3 regions of the Lysinibacillus sp. FSL K6-0232 genome follow, and region 2 is predicted to be linked to each of the others. Evidence: riboswitches for the same ligand, from Rfam matches in the RefSeq annotation. Region 2 holds a riboswitch; each other region holds the start of a gene.

What was found. Region 2 has a riboswitch for lysine ahead of MHB42_RS13640 (aspartate kinase). Riboswitches for the same ligand answer to the same signal wherever they lie in the genome.
Positions count from the first base shown of each region.
Region 1: another riboswitch for lysine. It lies ahead of MHB42_RS01570 (amino acid permease); the one in region 2 lies ahead of MHB42_RS13640 (aspartate kinase).
Region 3: another riboswitch for lysine. It lies ahead of MHB42_RS09635 (transporter substrate-binding domain-containing protein); the one in region 2 lies ahead of MHB42_RS13640 (aspartate kinase).

Region 1 is NZ_JBBOYW010000001.1:317,749-325,354, reverse strand. Features, by position in the region: gene MHB42_RS01580 (GNAT family N-acetyltransferase) at 1-482, shown strand, start outside; gene MHB42_RS01575 (GNAT family N-acetyltransferase) at 598-1,269, shown strand; gene MHB42_RS01570 (amino acid permease) at 1,331-2,785, opposite strand; lysine riboswitch at 2,867-3,043, opposite strand; gene MHB42_RS01565 (CynX/NimT family MFS transporter) at 3,221-4,432, shown strand; gene MHB42_RS01560 (hypothetical protein) at 4,456-4,992, opposite strand; gene MHB42_RS01555 (nitric oxide synthase oxygenase) at 5,099-6,145, opposite strand; tRNA gene MHB42_RS01550 (tRNA-Glu) at 6,759-6,830, opposite strand; tRNA gene MHB42_RS01545 (tRNA-Asn) at 6,832-6,908, opposite strand; tRNA gene MHB42_RS01540 (tRNA-Ile) at 6,923-6,996, opposite strand; tRNA gene MHB42_RS01535 (tRNA-Gly) at 6,998-7,071, opposite strand; tRNA gene MHB42_RS01530 (tRNA-Phe) at 7,078-7,153, opposite strand; tRNA gene MHB42_RS01525 (tRNA-Ser) at 7,160-7,252, opposite strand; tRNA gene MHB42_RS01520 (tRNA-Ala) at 7,270-7,345, opposite strand; tRNA gene MHB42_RS01515 (tRNA-Pro) at 7,360-7,436, opposite strand; tRNA gene MHB42_RS01510 (tRNA-Arg) at 7,451-7,527, opposite strand; tRNA gene MHB42_RS01505 (tRNA-Lys) at 7,545-7,606, opposite strand, start outside.
Region 2 is NZ_JBBOYW010000001.1:2,791,825-2,799,430, reverse strand. Features, by position in the region: gene MHB42_RS13665 (enoyl-CoA hydratase) at 1-129, shown strand, start outside; gene MHB42_RS13660 (electron transfer flavoprotein subunit beta/FixA family protein) at 241-1,014, shown strand; gene MHB42_RS13655 (electron transfer flavoprotein subunit alpha/FixB family protein) at 1,065-2,042, shown strand; gene trxA (thioredoxin) at 2,213-2,524, shown strand; gene uvrC (excinuclease ABC subunit UvrC) at 2,629-4,419, shown strand; lysine riboswitch at 4,476-4,654, shown strand; gene MHB42_RS13640 (aspartate kinase) at 4,749-5,975, shown strand; gene MHB42_RS13635 (YslB family protein) at 6,111-6,536, opposite strand; gene MHB42_RS13630 (succinate dehydrogenase cytochrome b558 subunit) at 6,809-7,423, shown strand; gene sdhA (succinate dehydrogenase flavoprotein subunit) at 7,494-7,606, shown strand, end outside.
Region 3 is NZ_JBBOYW010000001.1:1,975,826-1,983,431, reverse strand. Features, by position in the region: gene MHB42_RS09645 (amino acid ABC transporter ATP-binding protein) at 1-370, opposite strand, end outside; gene MHB42_RS09640 (amino acid ABC transporter permease) at 383-1,108, opposite strand; gene MHB42_RS09635 (transporter substrate-binding domain-containing protein) at 1,245-2,108, opposite strand; lysine riboswitch at 2,227-2,413, opposite strand; gene odhB (2-oxoglutarate dehydrogenase complex dihydrolipoyllysine-residue succinyltransferase) at 2,763-3,998, opposite strand; gene MHB42_RS09625 (2-oxoglutarate dehydrogenase E1 component) at 4,092-6,917, opposite strand; gene MHB42_RS09620 (sensor histidine kinase) at 7,150-7,606, opposite strand, start outside.

The DNA of each region.
Region 1 (7,606 bases), 2.5 Mb from region 2:
GAGCAATTTGCGTGGAAATCGCAGGAGAAATTGTTGGCTCCATGACAACATTATGTGTTCAATTTGACCCTAAACATCCACAGCATAGCTGGGCAGAGATGACAGATAACGGCTATATTCGCAGCCATGATCCAACAGGCAATACATTGTATGTAGTGGATATTTGCATAAGCCCTGAGTATCGAAGGCTTAATTTAGGCAAACAAATGATGCAAGCAATGTATCAAATTGTTGTTGAACAAAAACTTGATCGACTCGTTGGCGGTGGGCGTATGCCTGGATACCATCAATACGCAGAGCATCTGACGGCAGCTCAATATGTTCAGTCAGTCGTCAATGGTGATTTAACGGATCCTGTCTTAACATTTTTATTGCGCTGTGGACGCATGCCGCTCGCACTTGTCGAAAATTACCTAGACGACGAGGCATCCTTAAATTATGCTTTATTAATGGAATGGCAAAATCCTTTTATCTTGACTTAGCAAATTCTTTTTGTATCGAAAGCAAAGCGTCAGCAGCAGATGCTTTATGTACCGAAAGCATTCGCGATAGGTACAATTATGCTCAGGCGTAATTGATAGTAAGGAGGAAGTAGCAATGGAATATAAACGTATTACAACAATTGAGGATCCGCTTTTTGCAAAAATGCATATATTATTAGGAGAAATTTTCCCGCCTGAAGAGGTTCTGGCATTTGATTTATGGAAAGAGCCTTTGGAAGACCCAAGCATTCGCGTTTTTGTCGCAGTCCATGAAGGCGCTGTTGTCGGGGCTACTGAATATCGTTACTATCCTGCATGGAATATAGCGATGACTGATTTCACAATTATCGGTAAGCCTAACCTAGGTATTGGGCGTTACCTGGCAGTAAATCGTAGTGCGGATTTAGAGAGATTGGCAAAAGAGCAAGGCAAAGTACTATATGGTATGTTTGCAGAAATATATAATCCCTATGAGCGTGAAGATTTTGCATTTGGCGGAGTTATGGCGATGAATCCATATGTTCGCCGCGAGGTACTATCGCACCTTGGCTATCAGCGTCTTGATTTCCCTTACGTCCATCCTTCTTGGAAAAATGACGGGGAGGCGGTAGAAGGGCTTGATTTATGTTTCATGCCAACAGACGCTACTATAACAGAAATTGAAGCGAGTTTAGTTGTAGATTTTATCACGGATTATTACACAGTCTTGCCTAATAAACCACAGCGCTGGCTCGACATGGTTGAGGACTTGAAAAAAAGAAAAACAATTCTACTTCAGCCATTATAATTCATTTCAGCCCCTATCCTCTTTCATGGACAGGGGCTGAAATTGTGTGCATACTTGGCACCTAACGTAAATCACATTGTTCAAGTGGAAGTATTTTCGTTTTATACTTAATCTTATAGCCAAACCATAGCAGTAAAAATAGCGGTATCCCAATATAAGAAACTAGAACGCCATACCAATCAATTTTACCACCCATAAAGGCTGTGTAATTTTGACCTACTACAACAATCATACAAACGGTAAAGGCAAAGAGCGGTCCAAACGGGTATAGTTTAGCTTTATATGGTAGAAGCTTTGGGTCTAAGCCTTGTGCCTCGAAAGCACGACGGAAGCGATAATGGCTAAAGGCAATACCAAGCCATGCGATAAAGCCAGACATCCCTGAAGCATTTAACAGCCAAATATAGACAACGCCATCTCCGAAAAATGATGCTAAAAATGCTAAGCAACCTACAGCTAATGTTGCAAGCAATGCATAGATTGGAATTCCTCGACGGCTTAGCTTTGTAAAGAATTTAGGTGCATGTCCCTCCACTGCTAATTGCCATAGCATACGCGAAGCTGCATATAGCCCTGAATTACCTGCCGATAACATAGCCGTTAAAATAATGGCATTCATAAGAGAAGCAGCGAAGGCAATACCTAAACGATCAAACACTAACGTAAACGGTGATACAGCAATATCTTCTGACAATAAACGCTCATCTGTAAATGGGATTAATAGCCCTATTGCAGCAATCGCTAAAATATAAAATAAAATAATTCGCCAAAATACTGATTTCACTGCCTTTGGAATATTTTTGCCGGGATCATCTGTTTCACCAGCCGTTACGCCAAGTAGCTCTGTTCCTTGGAATGAAAATCCAGCGGCAAGAAAAATTCCAAATGTCGCAAGGAAGCCACCATGAAACGGCCCATCACTAATAAAGAAATTCGTAAATCCTACAGGTGCTTGTCCACCCAAAATTCCAAAAATCATTAAGATGCTAATAATAATAAATACAATAACAGTTGCTACTTTAATCATCGCAAACCAATATTCACTCTCACCATAGCTCTTAACGGATAATAAATTAAACGTTAGCACAACTGCAATAAATAATACTGTCCATAATGCTGATGAACTCTCTGGGAACCAATATTTCATAATTAAGGATACAGCTGCAATTTCTGCTGCAATAGTAATTGCCCAGTTATACCAATAATTCCATCCTAATGCAAAGCCAAGAGCAGGGTCTACAAATTTTGTAGCATACGTACTAAAGGAACCTGATGACGGCATATAAGCAGCCATTTCTCCTAAGCTTGTCATTAAAAAGTACACCATCACACCAATTAAAGCATAGGCAAGCAATGCTCCCCCAGGACCTGCTTGTGCAATGGCTCCTCCGCTAGCTAAAAATAACCCTGTGCCAATTGTTCCACCTAAAGAAATCATTGTAATATGGCGACTTTTTAATTCCTTTTTCAGCTTCGGCGTTTTATGACCAAGCTGATTTACTTTTATTTCACTCACGATATAGCTTCCTTCCTATTAATGAGGCAAAAAAATGCCATCACATAAACACTGTGATGGCTAAGTTAATCCTCAGTTTCTTTAAATGATAGCTCAACACGTTGTGTCAACGTGACAGTTCTGTTCCTTTCGGAAACAGCCCCAGCATAAGGTTTTCAAGTCCCCTTACACTTCGGCAGTATTTCCTTTCAACTAATCTCTTCAATGCTTGTCATCTCCATTAGTTTACTAATAAATACCGCGACCTCTACCTCAATACAAACATGAGGCATATAATTATTAAATTTATGATGTTTATTATATTAACATAAGACCTTTGCCGTTTCAATACAATGTTAAATGTTCAATTTTTTATGAATTTTCTACTATTTTTAATCCTGTGATAAAGTGTTATAGTAGTCCAATTAGAATGGTTATGAATAGGAGGAGCTTATTTTGACAGAAAATAATCATTCCACTAATTATCCAAGTAAAAAAATTAGCTGGAAAGGAAGAACATTACTATTAGTTTTAGGAGTCATCTTTATAGCGTCTACATTGCGAATGCCATTAACGGTTGTTGGCCCAATTGTATCCTTTATACGTGATGACCTTGGTATTTCTAATGTATTAGCAGGCTTTCTAACAACGATTCCATTACTTGCTTTCGCTGTTGTATCGCCATTTGCGCCAGTTGTAGCACGCAAATTAGGACTTGAGCTCACACTATTATTATCTACTATTTTATTAGCACTAGGAATTGTTCTACGCTCACTTGGCACAACAGGGTTGCTTGTCTTTGGTACTGTACTTATTGGTGTAGCAATAGCCTTTGGTAACGTACTAATTCCAGGGTTATTAAAATTGAAATTTCCCTATCATGTAGGCTTACTCATGGCATTTTTCACAATGTCCATGAATTTAACCGCAGGCGTTGGGGCAGGCATTAGCTATCCTATTGCTAACTCCTCATTGGGCTGGCAAGGAGCATTAGCCATTGCACTGGTGCTTGTTATAATCACTATTGTCATATGGTTACCTCAATTAAAAGCAAATAAGCCTGAATCCGTTACTGCCTCTAAAAAGTCAGATACACCACCATTATGGAAATCACCTGTTACATGGGCAGTAACGGGCGCAATGGGCTTGCAGTCTTTACTATTTTACACAACAGCAGCTTGGATTCCTGAAATCTATATTGCACAAGGGTTATCTCCTGATAAAGCTGGCTGGATGTTTTCGATTATGCAATTTTCACAAGTTCCGATGGCATTAGCTGTACCCATTTTTGCCAGTAAAATGGCTTCACAGCGACCTCTTGTCTTAATGTTTACAAGCTTTTATTTAGTGGGCTTTGTAGGTGTTGTGATGGCATGGACAAGTCTAGGGGTATTATGGATGATTTTGCTAGGTTTAGCAGGTGGTGCTTCATTTGCATTAGCAATGATGTTCTTTACGCTTCGTACTCGCACTGCGTTTGAGGCGGCAGATTTATCAGGCTTTGCACAATCACTCGGTTATTTATTTGCTGCTATTGGCCCTATTCTTTTTGGGTACTTACATGATTTATTCGGTGGCTGGAATATTGCAGGCTGGCTCTTTGTCGTTGTCACAATGGTACTTTTCTTATGTTCAATGAGAGCCTCTAGAGATGAATATGTTCATTAAAGAAAAGCAGCTGGGAAAATACATTACGCTCCCCAGCTGCTTTGCTGTTTAAGTAAGGCTAATAATTCAGCAAGACTGTCTGCTACTTCTCTATTATCGGTAGTAGCAATAGCTGTAAAAATCGGAGTAGCCTCTTGTAAAAGTAAATAACTAAAATAATAATAGCCTAAAAATGCCTGCTGTTCATAACCTTTAGGCAAATCTTTATCCCACTCTAGTTCATCATCTTCCTCTGACCATAAATACTGGGTATTTAGCAGCTCCTGCATGGTGGAAACAGTATTTGCTGGGTTGAGGGAATCTTTTGTAATAACGGATGCTACACTTAAATAAAGTTCTATTTCTTGTAAAGTCACATCCTCTTTATTTTTGCCAGTAAGTCGTTTTAAAGGAATTAACAAAGTCCATGGCGTTGCCTGCCAAAGTGTACCTTGATGCTCAATTAATGTGGCTAGCTGTTGATATTGCTCTTGCTCAATTAGTTGAGGAATAGTCGTTCCTCTGCCATAAGCCGTTGTCAATTGCTGCCACGGGATATTTGGAATATGCTCGTTTAGCATACTGACTCACCCTCTCTTAGAACATAAAGTATATTTAGTGTAACAGCATCTTTATTAATTTAATAGAAAATTAGGCTATCAGGATAGTCCGATAGCCCTTCGGCGATTAATAGCATGGCTTTTGATAAAAATAATTTGGCGTATGATAAACATTCACATATGGCTTATGAAAAATATGAGTAGTTGCAGGCGATAACGGTGGAATTAACCATGTCCAATTACCTGTAACCTCTCTCCCTACTGATGCCTCTGCCTCTTCAAATAATTTAAACTGTTGCGCTGCTGTATGATGATCCACAATGCTCACTCCATCTTCTTTAAAGGAATGAAGCACTGCAATATTAAGCTCAACTAGTGCACGGTCACGCCAAAGAGAAGCTTGCTTTGTTGTATCAAGGTTAAATATCTCCGCAATTGCTGGAAGCATATTATAGCGCTCATAATCTGCTAAATTACGCGCTCCGATTTCCGTACCCATATACCAGCCATTAAATGGAGCTGCCTGAAAATCAATACCTGCCATTTGAAAACGCATGCTTGAAATAATAGGTACAGCATACCATTTCATTCCTAATTTTTCCATCTCTACTGACTCTGGGTGACGAATTGGCACTTCTAAAATATAGTCTTTAGGGATTGGAAATAATTGTGGTGCACGTTCATCCACCTGTATCACAAGCGGAAGCACATCAAAGGCAGTTCTGTCGCCTTTCCAGCCTAACGATTCACATATTTTAGTAAACGGAATAGAATGTGCATCACCAATAACACCTGAATCCGTTTCATAACCTGCATAGCGTATTAGCTGATGATTCCAAATTCGCACCCTTCCTGATGCAAATACTGTAATAGTCGGACGGATTTTCCCATTATTTGTAGCGTACTGGATATGTTCTAGTAATTTTTGAAAAACTTCCTGCTCGTCTAGAACATTGCGTGCATCTACTACATGTAGCGACTGCCAAAATAGACGTCCAATACATTTATTACTGTTACGCCATGCCACTCGTGCACCAAAAACTATTTCCTCTGTTGTAGGATTATATTCACCTGCTGCTGCAATTTGCTGCAATCTATTTTCTAACCAAGTATTTGAGTGATTTTGCTCTGCTTGATAAAGCTTTAAAAATTGCTGTATCTCCTGTCTATTCATAGTCCAATTCCTCCATCTACCCTCATATTAGAGGAAGGAAAGTGCTAGCACCATGAAAATATCTTTTAAAAAAACATACATATTTTATATATGAAATAGTTTGTTCAAAATTAAAGCTAGTTGTTATGTTATTTTATATAAAATTAAACAATGGAAAAGCCTAGGCACAAATTGAATGCCTAGGCTTTGAATTACGATGACATGTATAGATTAGCATATTGTACTAAACAATTTCTGAACAAAATAGTTACTACCTGCCCAACGAATATCATAAATATCCATATAGAAATGTACCTCGGCTATTTGGCATTTGCCGAAGTCATTGTAATTTGACTATTGTCGATGATGGGACTCATTTATGACAGTTAAATTTTTTAAATACAGACATATTTTATCCAGCATCATCTTTTTCTATAGCCGACCTGTAATTATTAACATATTTATCGTAGAATCAATTTTTCTAAGAGAGGGCAGTCAATATATTATTAAGTAAATATATATGAACAGCTCTTTCCATTAGTTATCCTAATACTTATTAAATTTCCTCATTACTATTCACAAGTATAAAGACAAATAAAAAAGCATGTAACATATACTTATGCTACATGCTTGATGACCCGTACGGGATTCGAACCCGTGTTACCGCCGTGAAAGGGCGGTGTCTTAACCACTTGACCAACGGGCCGTGGCTCCGAAGGCAGGACTCGAACCTGCGACAACCTGATTAACAGTCAGGTGCTACTACCAACTGAGCTACTTCGGAATAATGATGATTGATGGGCCTAAATGGACTCGAACCATCGACCTCACGCTTATCAGGCGTGCGCTCTAACCAGCTGAGCTATAGGCCCTTGGAGCGGGTGATGAGAATCGAACTCACGACATCAGCTTGGAAGGCTGAGGTTTTACCATTAAACTACACCCGCAAATAATGGTGGGTCAGGACGGAATCGAACCGCCGACACTTAGAGCTTCAATCTAATGCTCTACCAACTGAGCTACTGACCCGAGAAATGGAGGAGGTAGAGGGATTCGAACCCCCGCGCGGTGTTACCCGCCTGTCGGTTTTCAAGACCGATCCCTTCAGCCAGACTTGGGTATACCTCCAAAAATATTAAAATATATGGTGGAGCCTAGCGGGATCGAACCGCTGACCTCCTGCGTGCAAGGCAGGCGCTCTCCCAGCTGAGCTAAGGCCCCATCATTTTAGAAAATGGTCGGAATGACAGGATTCGAACCTACGACCCCTTGGTCCCAAACCAAGTGCTCTACCAAGCTGAGCTACATTCCGAAAACACATTTTATTGGCGCGCCCGACAGGAGTCGAACCCATAACCTTCTGATCCGTAGTCAGACGCTCTATCCAATTGAGCTACGGGCGCTTATTATGTAATAACAATGAGCCATGAAGGACTCGAACCTTCGACCCTCTGATTAAAAGTCAGATGCTCTACCAACTGA
Region 2 (7,606 bases):
CATGCTTCATTCTATGAAGGCATCGAAGCAGAGGCAAAATCCTTTGGCACAGTATTTGTCACAGAGGATGCAAAAGAAGGCATACAAGCGTTTATTGAAAAACGTGAGCCTGTATTTACTGGTAAATAAAATTCCCAATGTCGATAGCTATACATATGTTATCGATGTTATTGAAACTAAAAATATATAATATTTATAAGTTTACTTAGAATTATAAAACGTTCCAGGAGGTATGGATATATGAATATTTTTGCATTAATTAAACGTACGTTTGATACAGAAGAAAAAATCGTTGTGTCGGGTGGCAAAATTCAAGAGGATGGTGCAGAATTCATTATTAACCCTTATGATGAGTATGCCATTGAAGAGGCAATCCAAGTGCGTGATGCTGCTGGTGGTAAAGTAACGGTTGTCACAATTGGCGGCGAGGATGCAGAGAAGCAATTACGTACAGCGCTTGCTATGGGTGCAGATGAAGCAGTGCTTATTAATACAGAAGATGACTTAGACGAATTAGACCAAAATGCAGCTGCTTATCTTTTAGCTGAATATTTAAAAGATAAAGATGCTGATTTAATTTTAACAGGAAATGTTGCGATTGATGGTGGTTCTGGTCAAGTAGGTCCGCGTGTTGCTGACCTATTAGATATTAACTATGTAACAACAATTACAAATCTTGAAATTGATGGTACAACTGCAAAAATTGTACGTGATATTGAGGGGGACTCAGAGGTAATTGAAACAACTTTACCACTTTTAGTAACAGCTCAACAAGGTTTAAATGAGCCGCGTTATCCATCTCTACCAGGTATTATGAAAGCGAAAAAGAAACCGCTTGCAGAGCTTGAGCTAGATGATTTAGATATCGATGAAGACGATGTAGAAGTAAAGATTGAAACAGTAGATATTTTCCTACCTGCTCAAAAGGCAGCAGGACGCATTTTGGAAGGTGATCTTTCTGCACAAGTAAAAGAGCTGGTAAATCTACTTCATACAGAAGCAAAAGTCGTGTAACGAATAAAAGCGATCAATCGAATCTTAAAGGGTAACGGAGGGAATATGCTATGTCAAAAAAAGTATTAGTATTAAGTGAAGTTCGTGAAGGAAGCTTACGTAATGTTTCATTTGAAGCCATTGCAGCTGCAAAGCAAATCGCTGATGGTGGTGAAGTTGTTGGCGTATTATTAGGGGATGCAGTAGCAGATTTAACAGGTCCATTATTTGAATACGGTGCAGATCGTGTTATTACAGTGGAGCACCCACATTTAAAACAATATACATCTGATGGCTATAGCCAAGCATTATTAGCTGTTATTGAACAAGAAAAACCGGAGGGAATTGTCTTTGGTCATACAGCGAATGGGAAAGATTTATCACCAAAAATTGCGAGTAAATTACAAGCAGGTCTTGTATCGGATGTGACAGCTATTGAAGGTGCTGGCGATGATGCTGTCTTTATTCGCCCAATCTACTCTGGTAAAGCTTTCGAAAAAGTGAAAGTAAAAGATGGCGTTGTATTGGCATCCATTCGTCCAAACAATATTACACCACTCGAAAAAGTAGCAGGTAAAACAGGTGATGTTTCTGCTGTGACTGTAGATATTACAAACCTACGCACAATTATTAAAGAGGTTGTTCGTAAATCGTCAGAAGGGGTTGACTTATCAGAGGCGAAAGTAGTTGTTGCTGGGGGTCGTGGTGTAAAATCTGAAGAAGGCTTTGAGCCATTAAAAGAACTTGCAGATTTACTTGGTGGTGCAGTTGGTGCATCACGTGGTGCATGTGACGCTGAGTATTGCGACTATTCACTACAAATCGGTCAAACTGGTAAAGTTGTAACACCTGATCTTTATATTGCAGCAGGTATTTCTGGGGCTATTCAGCATTTAGCTGGTATGTCTAACTCTAAAGTAATTGTTGCCATCAATAAAGACCCAGAGGCGAATATTTTCAAAGTAGCTGATTATGGTATTGTAGGCGATTTATTTGAAGTGATTCCGCTTCTAATTGAAGAATTTAAAGCATTAAAAGTAAATGCTTAAATAGTAGGGCTGAGGAAGCTAATTCCTCAGCTTTTTATATGACTACGGAAAGCTTGATATAGCATGAATAAGCGATAGAAGGGTAAAAAATACATTCTAGGCAGATTGTTCGCTCAAGTGAATTTATCCATGCTATACTACAAGCATAGTAAGTTTAAGGAGGATTTCAAATGGCAATTGTACACGCAACGGACGCTACGTTCCAAGATGATATTAAAGAGGGGTTAGTGCTAGTAGACTTTTGGGCTGCTTGGTGTGGACCATGTAAAATGATCGGACCAGTTCTTGAAGAAATGGACGCTGAAGGAAGCGCAGCTAAAATTGTAAAAGTGGATGTAGACAACAACCAAGGCACAGCAGCACAATATCAAATTATGTCCATCCCATCTTTACTATTATTTAAAGATGGCGAATTAGTTGATAAAACTGTAGGCTTCCAACCTAAAGAAGCACTAGAAGCATTTATCGCAAAACATGCGTAAGCAATGAAATTTACAAAAGTCGAACCATCTATAGATGTGTTCGGCTTTTTTTCGTTATAATAATATCATAAATAGAAATTTTAGGAGATGGGGGCAGGTAGGCAATGAATGATTTAATAAAACGTAAGCTTGAAATTTTACCAGATCAGCCTGGCTGCTATTTGATGAAGGATCGACAGGGGATCATTATTTATGTGGGGAAAGCCAAAATATTAAAAAATCGTGTGCGCTCCTATTTTACAGGTACACATGAGGGGAAAACGCAACGACTTGTTGGTGAAATTGAGGATTTTGAGTATATTGTGACATCCTCTAATATTGAAGCACTTATTTTAGAGCTAAATCTTATTAAATTACATGACCCTAAGTACAATGTCATGCTAACAGATGATAAAACATATCCCTATTTAAAAATTACCAATGAAAAATATCCTCGCCTTCTAACAACACGTAAAGTAAAAAAAGATAAGGCGAAATATTTTGGTCCTTATCCAAATGCCTATGCAGCAAATGAAACAAAAAAGCTTCTAGATCGTCTATATCCGCTACGAAAATGTGTGCAATTGCCATCTAAAGTTTGCTTATATTATCATATGAACCAATGTTTAGCACCGTGCGTCAAAGATATTGAGCAGCAAGTTTATCAAGAGATGATTGAGGATATAACGAAGTTTTTAAATGGCGGTGTTGAGGCTGTTAAAAAGGAGCTTGAAGTGAAAATGCTGGCAGCTGCTGAAAATTTAGAGTTTGAGCGAGCAAAGGAGTTTCGGGATCAAATCGCACATATTGAAACGGTGATGCAAAAACAAAAAATTGTGTCAAATGATACAACAAATCGTGATATATTCGGCTATGCCGTTGAAAAAGGCTGGATGTGTGTTCAGGTGTTCTTTGTGCGACAAGGCAAGCTTATTGAGCGTGATGTTTCGATTTTCCCAATTTATCAAGAAGCAGAGGAGGAATTTTTAACATTTGTTGGACGTTTTTATGAAAAGCCTGAACATATTAAGCCAAAGGAGATTTTTATTCCACAGGCAATTGATGCAGCTATTTTAACAGAGCTATTAGCGATCAAAGTATTAACACCAAAGCGAGGACAAAAAAAGGAACTTGTTGATCTTGCCACTAAAAATGCTGAAATTGCAGTGGCAGCAAAATTCCAGCTCATTGAACGGCAGGAAGAGCGAACAATTGGTGCATGTGAGGCACTTGGAGAAGCAATGGGCATCTCTGCGCCCCTGCGCATTGAAGCTTTTGATAATAGCCATATGCATGGAGCTGATGCGGTTTCTGCAATGGTTGTATTTGTCGATGGCAAACCTGCTAAAAAGGAATATCGTAAATATAAAACACGTACAGCTGCCAAACATGATGACTATGGTGCAATGCAAGAGGTGATACGTCGACGCTATACACGCGTTTTAAAGGAAGGCTTACCGCTCCCAGATTTAGTATTAATTGATGGTGGGAAGGGGCAAATGGAAGTGGCTCGCGAAGTATTAGAGGATGAGCTTGGACTTGTTATACCGATTGCAGGTTTAGCAAAGGATGATAAACATAATACATCACAGTTGTTGTTTGGCGATCCCCCAGAAGTAATTGCCCTAAAGCGTACAAGCGATGGCTTTTACTTGCTACAGCGTATTCAAGATGAGGTACACCGCTTTGCCATTACTTTCCTGCGTCAGCAGCATGAGAAGCATGCTATCCAGTCTGTGCTTGATCATATTGAGGGTGTAGGTCCAAAACGAAAACAGCAATTGTTAAAGCATTTTGGCTCAGTAAAAAAAATTCGTGAGGCTAGTGAACTTGCCTTACAGGAGGCTGGAATGCCAGCTCATCTAGCAAGCAATATCTATGCCTATTTTCAGCAACAGTCATTGTCAAAGGAATAAACATATGCTAAGGTTATGAATACAAAGGCTAGACAAATTAAATACTTCACTATTTAAGTGATGATAGAGGTGCAAGGTTCAAAAGTAACACGATTGAGGATGAACAAATCCAAGGACATTGTGTGAAAGGGGAGCTTGCCGAAGTATAGCATTGTTGTTTCCAGTGCTGTACTGGTTTTGCATTTAAGAGATGTAAGACTGTCGATTCTAAACGTTTCGGAGAGCTATCACACATGCACAAGTTACGTTTATTGTACATGTTATCAGCAGCTTTCACGTTATGTGAAAGCTGCTTTTAGTTTTCTGGAGAAACAGAGAGGGGAATACAAATGGCTAGAATTGTGATGAAATGTGGAGGAGCTATTTTAGCTTCCACTGAACAAATTCAAGAAATGGCTCAAAGAGCTATTGCAGAAAAGGATAGAGGGCTAGATGTGATTGTTGTAGTTGCTGGCATAGGGCAATCTGCAAATGAGATAAAAAGAATGGTGCAGCATTTAACAGATGAGGTATCAAAGCGAGAGCTAGCTGTACTTATGTCAACATGCTCGCAGCAGTCAAGTGCCTTATTGGCTATTACACTACAGGAAGCAGGATATGGTGCGGTGTCATTAACAGGGTGGCAAGCAGGTATTCATACAGATCGTATATATAGTCATGCACGTATCGATTATTTAGATGTTAGTCGTATCGAAGAGCATTTTACACAAGGCAGTATTGTGGTTGTTGCTGGTGAGCAAGGCATTGACGATATGAATAATATAACAACGCTTGGCAAAGGGGGAGCTGAAACAACTGCTGTAGCGCTAGCTGTAGCATTGAAAGCAGAGCGTGTTGATATTTATACAGATGTTGATGGTGTTTATACAGCAGACCCTCGTTATGTAGCAAAGGCTCAGCAGCTACAGGAAATTTCCTATGATGAAATGCTAGAGCTAGCCAATTTAGGATCACAAGTTATTCATCCACGTGCGATAGAGTTGGCAAAGAAATTTCAAATGCCTGTAATTATACGTGCTAGTTCGGGGCAATCAGTAGGCACTTTATTGAAGGAGGAAGTTGAGATGGAGAAAAATTTAGTTGTTCGTGGTGTGGCCTTTGAGTCAGATATTATTCGTTTAACAGTTGGCTATGATACATATTCTGATGCTTCGTTAGCTGATATTTTTACAGTGCTTGCGGAAAATCATATTAATGTAGATATTATTGTTCAAGCCATTATTGATGGAGTGAAGCCGACTGTGTCATTCTCGATTTTAAAAGAGGAGTTTGCAGACGCATTACGTGTTTTAGAGGATAGCAAATTATCGCTAGGCTTTAACTTTGCAGACTTTGAGATTGGATTAGCGAAAGTATCCATCATTGGCTCAGGTATGGCATCTAATCCCGGTGTTGCTGCACGTATGTTTGATCGCTTACGTTGTGAAAATATCCCAGTTAAAATGGTAAGCACATCTGAAATTAAAGTATCTGTTGTTGTACCACAGGATGAGATGATTCGTGCAGCAAATGCATTGCATGATGAATTTAATTTAGAGCAAACGATTTATATATAATGAGGCGTGTTAATAGACCTTTGTTTCACAGACTTTGCCTTACCATAATCAATAGATGAATATCTTCTATAATAATAGTAGAAACTGTAATAAAAAAGGGGAAATCTCATATTCATCAGAGATTTCCTCTTTTTGTCACTTTGCAGATATGATATGTTCCTTAGCATCCCATTTTACTGTAAACATAACATATTGTTGCTTCTCACGCTTTTCATCATAGCATTCTGTTAACAAGCCCTTTTCGAGCTGAATTTGTTCAGCTATAAATCCTGCCTCAAGTCTAAAGCTGCGCTGCTTCATTTGCAGTAGTTCGGGGTCATTTGTCAATTGAAAAATGCGCCCATCCTTTGATTCCTTGATAAGCTCTAATGTACCCCAACAGGCATCTGTGAAAAATGCGATTAATTCGCCTTGTGTTTTACAGGGAAACTTGCGTGCAAGGTCTTTACCAGCCCAATAAAGGACATCATCTTCATGTTTACCAAGGATAGCAGATAAAATATGATCGCGAATAATTTCATAGCCAAATGCTGAGATTGTAGGAGATGGAGTGTTTAACATTAGTATCCTTCTTTCTTAGAATTTTCTTAAAACTCAATGTCGATAATGTAAAAATAGATTTTTCGAGAAAAAACAACGCATTATGTACTAGATTAATTCTTTAATAAGCGCTATGAAAAACGCCAAGCAACCTTGACGCTTGTAGCTCTTGAGAGTACAATAAACATGTCATAATATTGTACCATGATGAAATACACAGTCAATGAAGTATCATTTACAAAATGATGACTTCTTTTGTTGTGCTATTTTAAGTACTAAGGGGGGTAATAGTCTTGTCGAAAGATCGAGAGTTTTTATGGCGCCGCTTACATTCTCTACTTGGGGTCATTCCAGTAGGTTTGTTCTTGGTGTTCCACTTGTCATTGAACTTCACTGCTGTTGGCGGTGAACAGTCTTACAATGATGCAACAGGAGTTATGGAGTTAGTTCCTCACTCACTACTGCTGCTAATTGAATGGGTTGTGATTTATATCCCATTGCTATTCCATGCATTCTATGGTGTGTATATTGCATTCACGGCTACACCAAACACAGGACGTTTTAGTACATACCGTAACTGGATGTTCTCTTTACAACGTTTCACTGGTGTATTTTTAGTGATTTTCATTGCATGGCATATCTTCCAAACGCGTATTCAAAAGGCGCTTGGTGCTGATGTTAACTTTAACATGATGGAAGAAATCGTTGCTAATCCATTTATGCTTGGATTCTACATTGTTGGTATTCTATCAGCAACTTTCCACTTATCAAACGGTTTATGGGCATTCCTAGTAAGCTGGGGTATTACACAATCTCCTCAGTCTCAAAAGATTGCTACTTACGTAACAAACATTATTTTCGTAATTCTAAGTGTCGTTGGTGTGGCTGCTATTCTAGCATTCGTTTAATTGAATAAGAAGCTATAGTAGAAGAGCACATGCAATCATTGCAATTTTTTAAGAGGAGTGAGAAATAATCATGGCGAAAAGCAAAATAATTGTTGTCGGCGGTGGTCTTGCCGGTCTGATGGCAACGATTAAAGCAGCTGAAGTTGGTACTGAAGTTGATTTATTCTCATTAGTTCCTGTAAA
Region 3 (7,606 bases), 820 kb from region 2:
TTAAATATTTCAGCGCGATTTCCTCTGCATCCTTTTTAGAGCGCTTTAGTACCTTCATTTGTCCTACTGTACAGTTACTTAACACATTGTGGTTATTAAATAAATTAAATTGCTGAAACACCATTCCTAAATGTGTACGATATTCATCGATATTATGCTTGTCATTGAGGATATCTTCCCCTTTATAAATAATCTGACCACCACTTGGCGTTTCTAATAAATTAATGCAGCGCAGCAATGTTGATTTACCAGAGCCAGAGGAGCCGATTAAACAGACAACCTCACCCTTTTCCACTTGAAAATTCACATCTTTTAACACTTGGTTACGTCCAAATGATTTACTTAAATGCTCGATTTTAATGACTGTCATTTGTGCGCCCCCCTATACAGCTTCCTTTTGTTCTTTTTGATAGGCATCAGGCCCATCCAAACGTTTTTCAACATAGAGCAGAATGCGCGATGCGGTAAATGTCATGATGAAATAAAGCACACATGCCACAAAGAATGACTCAAAATAACGGAAGTTGTTGCCCGCAATTGATTTTGTTTGGAAGAATAGCTCCGTTACACCAATAACATTTAATACGGCTGTATCTTTAATATTCATAATTAATTGGTTGCCTGTTGCTGGCAGTATATTGCGTGCAACTTGTGGCAATACCACATGGAACATGATTTTAACATGGTTCATCCCAATCGCTGATGCCGCCTCATATTGACCTTTATCGATGGACACAATTCCACCACGTACAATTTCTGCCATATAAGCACCTGTATTCAGCGACACAACGACAATCCCCGCTGTAATAAAGTGCATATCAATGCCAAATGCAATATCTAATCCGTAGTAAACAACCATTGCTTGTACAATCATTGGTGTACCACGGAAAAATTCAACATAGCATGTTAGTATAAAATTAATAAGCTTTAAGCTATAAAATTTCACACCTTTTTTACGAACAGGAATCGTATGCATAATTCCGATGAAAAATCCGATAAATGCACCAATAATTGTACTAATAATCGAAATCAGTAACGTATAATACGCACCTCGTAAAAACATTTGCCAGTTGTTTTCAATAATTGAAAGTATCCATTCAAGACTCATGAAGCTCCTCCTCACAATATCATGTTGCCTGTGTAGTTCTATGTTTACTAGCATCGTATCATTATGTAGAGAGGTTCTCATTTTAATAATGATGAAATAATCATGCACGGACTAGCAACTAGCCCGTGCAATGTTATTATTGTGCTGCTGGTTGTTGGGCAATTGCCTCTTCCATAATTTGTTGACGCTCATCTTCTGAAATACCCTTTAAAATTTCATTGATTTTCTCAAGATTTGCATCATCTTTACGTAAGCCTACAGCAATAGATGTGTTAGAAAGGTCTGTATCAAAGCCTTGACCTTCTTCAAATGAAACATATGTGAATTTATCGTTCGCCGCTGCTGCTGAGATACCTTCTGGACGCTCGGCTACATAGCCGTCAATTTTGCCAGCCTCTAATGCCACACGCATTGCTGGGAAGTTTTCCATCGCTGTTTGCTTTTCTACACCGTCAATTTGATCGATTACATCATAGTTCGATGTATTTAATTGTGATGTAATTTTCGCGCCTGAGAAATCTTGAATCGATGTTGCCTTTTCAAATTCGCTGCCTTTTTTCACAACGATGACAAAATCAGATGTGTAATAGTTTTCTGTAAAATCAATTGTTTTCTTACGCTCTGCTGTTGGTGACATACCTGCGATAATGGCATCAATTTTATTGGATTGTAATGCTGGTACTAGTCCATCCCATTCTAATTTCACAATCACTAGCTCTTTGCCTAAGCCTTCAGCGATTTTTTTCGCCATTTGTACATCATAGCCGCCTGCATATTCTGCATTATCGGCAATTTTTACTGCGCCATTGGCATCACCCTGCTGTGTCCAGTTAAAAGGTGGATAACCAGCCTCCATGCCAATACGGAATTCACCGCCACTTTCTTCTGTGTCGCCTTCAGCATCGCCTGTGCTACCTTCATTTTTGTCGCTTGTGCCACATGCCGCTAGCACAATTGCCGTCATGATCGACAGCATTACTAACAACCATTTTCTTTTCATAAAAAACGCCCCTTTTCTGTCAAAAAATAAAACAACTGTATGAAAAAAGACCTAAGTTTCTGAACTTAGGTCTTGCCTTTTATAACAGTTGCCCAAATCCTCACTATACTTTCCATATTTCCGAGATAGCACAACCTAGTAAACCTGGAAAGCAATTTACTAGGACAGTCCTGCACTTATTCACTGCAGACCCAGCATAAAAGTACGAGCTCCTTTTATACTTCGGCGATAGTTCCTTCTTCACTGTGTCCTCGCTTGCTTATACTCAACAATGAACTAATAAATATCGCGCCTCTACCTCACCTATTGATACGAGTGAGGTTTGTCTATTTAATTGATACTTAGATACTACTATATAATGAATAGATTCGTCAAGCTCATTTTATCACTTTTCTGACTAATGACAATATTAGGGGATTATACTTGCTCTATCCATTGTCAAGCATGCTATTTTAACAATAAACACACTATATTCAACAAATATTTATTATAAAACAATTATTTATATGTAAAAAGATAGAGAGAGGTAATTTCTTTATAGAGCATAGACGGCAGAGCTTTGTCTGTAAAAACAGAAAAGGGCTGTCTGGAAAGATCACTCTTTTCAGACAGCCCTTGGCTAAAATCCTGCAGTGGTTGCAAAGGAGGTTATAATTATGAATTTAATAATAAGTCTTCAGGGTTCTCGATTAATTCTTTTACTGTTTTTAAGAAGCCTACTGAATCTTTACCATCAATAATACGATGGTCATATGATAATGCCACGTACATCATTGGACGGATTTCGATCTCGTTGTTCACTACTACTGGGCGTTGAACAATTGAGTGCATACCTAAAATACCAGCTTGTGTACCGTTCATAATTGGTGTTGACATTAATGAACCGAATACACCACCATTAGTAATCGTGAATGAACCGCCTGCCATGTCGTTTAAGCCTAATTTTTTGTCGCGTGCTTTTTTCGCTAACTCTGCGATATCCTTTTCGATTTCTGCAAAGTTTTTGCTGTTTGCATCACGTACAACTGGTACAACTAAGCCTTCTTCTGTTGATACAGCGATACCGATATCGAAGAAATTGTTTAAGTGAATTTCGTCCCCATTGATTTGTGCATTTACATAAGGGTATTTTTTAAGTGCTGCTACAACCGCTTTTGTGAAGAATGACATAAAGCCTAATTTAATGTCGTTATCTTTCACAAATTGCTCTTGCTTGCGTTTACGTAATGCCATAATGTTTGTCATGTCAATTTCGTTGAATGTTGTTAACATTGCTGTTGATTGCTTTACTTCTAATAAGCGTTTGGCAATTGTTTGACGACGACGAGACATTTTTTCGATTGTTACACGGTTTGTTTCTTCTGCTGGTGCAAATACAACAGGACCGTTTGTAGTAGTGATTGGTGCTGCTACAGCAGGAGCTGCTGGTGCTGTACCATGTGCTGCTACATCTTGTACACGTACACGACCTTGTGGGTCTACTGGAGATACCGCTGAAAGGTCAATACCTTTTTCACGTGCTAGCTTACGTGCTGCTGGTGATGCAATCACACGCTCGTTAGATGCTTCTTCTACTACTGGAGCTGCCGCTGCTGGCGTTGGTGCTGCTTGTGCTTCAGTTGGAGCCGCTGCTGCTGGTGCAGGTGCTGCGCCTTCGCCTGCTTCTACTACTGCGATAACTTGACCAACTAATACAGTATCGCCTTCTTCAGCTAAAATTTGTGTTAATACACCTGCTTCTTCAGAAATGATTTCAGCGTTTACTTTATCTGTTTCAAGTTCAACGATGAATTCACCTTTTTCAACGCGATCGCCCACTTTTTTTACCCATTGTGCGATACTACCTTCTGTAATCGATTCTGCTAATTCAGGGACTTTAATTTCAGCCACTTTTATTTCCTCCTTTGATTAACGTGCCTTATGCACATAAAAAGGCTACTGCTCTAGGCAAGTAGCCCAGCTGTCAAAAATTGATCTGTGATGTTATTTAACCTTTACTGGCTCAGCAACTGCCGCTTCAATAACGGCTGCTTGTGCTGCTTTATGGGAATCTGCATCGCCTTCAGAAGTAGAGCTCATTGCAGGACGTCCTACATAACGAAGCTGTTTACCTGCTGAAAGTTCATGTAATGTTTCGAGTGCATAATTCCATGTACCTTGGTTTTTAGGTTCTTCTTGTACCCATACGATTTCCTTCACATTAGGATACTTAGCAATAATACCAGCAACTTGCTCTTTTGGGAATGGGTAAAGTTGTTCCACACGAATAATGTGTAGGTGGTCGAAGCCTTCCCCGTCCTTCACGCGTTCTGCTAAGTCGATCATTACTTTACCTGTACCTAAAACAATGCGCTCTACAGCCTCTGGTTTTGTTCCTAAGCCTGGCTGTTCAATTACTTCTTGGAATGAGCCATTTGCTAATTGCTCAGCACTAGCTGCAGCTAATGGATGGCGCAGTAATGATTTTGGTGATACAACCACAAGTGGACGTACCCCTTCTGTGCCTAATAATGCTGCTTGGCGGCGCAATAAGTGGTAGTAGTTTCCTGCATTTGAGCAGTTTGCTACAAACCAGTTATTTTCCGCTGACATTTGTAAATAACGTTCCATACGGCTTGATGAGTGCTCTGGACCTTGGCCTTCATACCCATGTGGTAATAAAATAACTAGACCAGACTTTTGACCCCATTTCGCACGTGCCCCTGAAATAAAGTTATCAAACATCACTTGAGCCATGTTCGCGAAGTCACCGAATTGTGCTTCCCACACTGTTAGCACATGGTTGTTTTCTAAGTTATAGCCATATTCAAAGCCAACTACACCCGCTTCAGTTAACGGTGAGTTATACACTGAGAATGATGCATTTGCACCTGAAATATGATGCAATGGTGTAAAGACATTGCCATTGTTTTTATCGTGTAATACTAAGTGGCGTTGTGAGAATGTACCACGCTGTGCATCCTGACCAGTAAAGCGCACTGGTGTGCCATCTTGAATAATTGTTGCATATGCTAATGTTTCTGCATGTCCCCAATCGATTTTAGCAGAAGCAAAAGTATCACGACGTTTTTCTAAAATTTTGCCGAGCTTTTTCTGTGGTTCGAAGTTGTCTTCAAACACTAAAAGCTCTTCATTAATTTTTTCTAAACGCTCTGCTCCTACCGCTGTATCCAGTTGTGGGAACTCTATTTTTAGTTCTTCTGGCATTTCTAATGGGTCGTGTGCATCTTTTGCAGCCATTTCTTTCACATGGTCATATGCAGCTTGCATTTCAGCATAAACGGCTGTATCTAATGCAGCAACCTCTTCAGCTGATACAAGACCTTCTGCTACTAATTGCTGACCATATAATGCACGTACTGTTTCATGCTTCGCAACCAATTTATATGTTTCTGGGTTTGTTACTGTTGGATCATCTGTTTCATTATGACCATGACGACGATAGCCAATTAAGTCAACTACGATATCTTTACCGAATTTTTGACGGTAGCTAGCGGCAAAGCGACCAACAAGGACAACTGCCTCTGGGCTATCTGCATTGACATGGACAACTGGTACTTCGTAGCCTTTTGCTGGGTCAGAAGAATAAATAGATGAACGTGAGTCTTGCTGTTCTGTTGTGAAGCCAATCATATTGTTGGCAATAATATGGATTGTCCCACCTGTTGTAAAGCCTTCTGTTTTCGCAAAGTTTAATACTTCTGTTACAATCCCTTGACCTGGGAATGCCGCATCACCATGCACAAGAATACCTAAGCCCTTTGTACGGTCATGAGTAGCTTGACCTGGTTTTGACGTATCATCCTGTGTAGCACGTGTAGCCCCAAGTACCACTGGATTCCCAACCTCTAAGTGTGATGGGTTATAAGCAAGCTTCACATTCATCCCTGATTCACGTTGATAAGACGCACCCATGTGATACTTTACATCACCTGTCCAGCCTTTTGTAATAGCAAGGCGGCCATGCTCTGGCATAAATAAATCATTGGAAACATGTGCAAAATCAGCGAACATCATATCATATGGTTTATTTAAAATATGTGTTAAGACATTTAAACGACCACGGTGTGCCATCCCAATGCGAACATTTTCGACATTATCTGCCTCTACAGTTTTTAAAATTTCATCAAATAGAACGATTTGCGTATCTAAGCCCTCACCAGAGAAACGCTTTTGTCCTACAAATGTCTTATGAATAAATTTTTCAAAATTTTCAACATGTGTTAAACGATCTAATAGTGCTTTTTTCTCATCAGCTGTTAATGCTTGCTGGAAAGCACCTGATTCAATTTGTGCTTGAATCCATTCACGCTCTTCTGTTGCTGTTACATGACTATATTCAAAAGCTACTTTATCTGTATATACAGCTTTTAAATAGTCGATTGCATCCTTACCATTTTTCACGTTTGCTGGCACATCTTTGAAGAAGATTGCTGCAGGAATGGCTGCTAAATCGGCAGCGCTTAAGTTGAACGCACTTTCTTCGATTGGAGCTGTTTGCAGTTCACGATTTTTCAGCGGATAAATATCTGCTGCTAAATGCCCTTGTGAACGAATTGCTTTTGCTAATTTGACAGCGGCTAACACTTTTTTATAATCGCCAGCAGGAGCCGCTGCTGTATGACTAGCTACAGCTACTTCACCTTCCACTACTACTGGTGCACCAAATTGTTGAAATAAAGAAACTAACTCTGGTTCTACTTCTTCAGGAGCCTGTAAGAATAAGTCGTATTGCTCCATCACATATCCTAAGTTAGGACCAGAGAAAGCTGACCATGGAGAACTTACAGTTGTAACGTTGTTCGACATGAAAAATGACCTCCAAATTTTGCCTTTTGGCAGTTGCATTAATTAAATTGCAATTAATTATATAATATTTCACTGTTCTTTAAAAGGTTGTTGTTCATTGTTTTTCCATAATTTAAAGAACATTTTTTCCACTTCAATCTTACTACTCTTCACAAAAAATACAACTCTTTTTAGCAAATTAAGCAATTTTTTTCGCGAAGGATAGAATTCCGAAATAAAGCATAGATTTTTCTTAATATTTTAGCGGAATTTTTAATGAGAAAACGGTTCCAACATTTACTTCACTCTTGACTTCTACTGAGGCATTATACTTTTCAAGCAACATCTTCGAAATACTCAGCCCTAAGCCTGTCCCACCAATTTGCCGATTTCGGGCTTCATCCACTCGGTAAAAACGATCAAAGATAAATGGGATATTCTCTTCTGCTATTCCTATACCATTATCCGCAATTTCTAAACACGCATAATTACCAGCCATTGACAGCGAAAGCTGAATCTCAGGTATTTTTTCACAATAACGAATTGCGTTCTCAATGATATTGCGAACGATTTGACTAAGTGCATTTTCCGTTATAAATAATGGACCGATTTCGTCCTTTTTCGACAGCGTCATGCGCGCCTTTGGGTATAGCAATGCCATCTCCTCAATGACTGCCTCAATAACGGCTGGCGCATCTGCTGCACTTGCC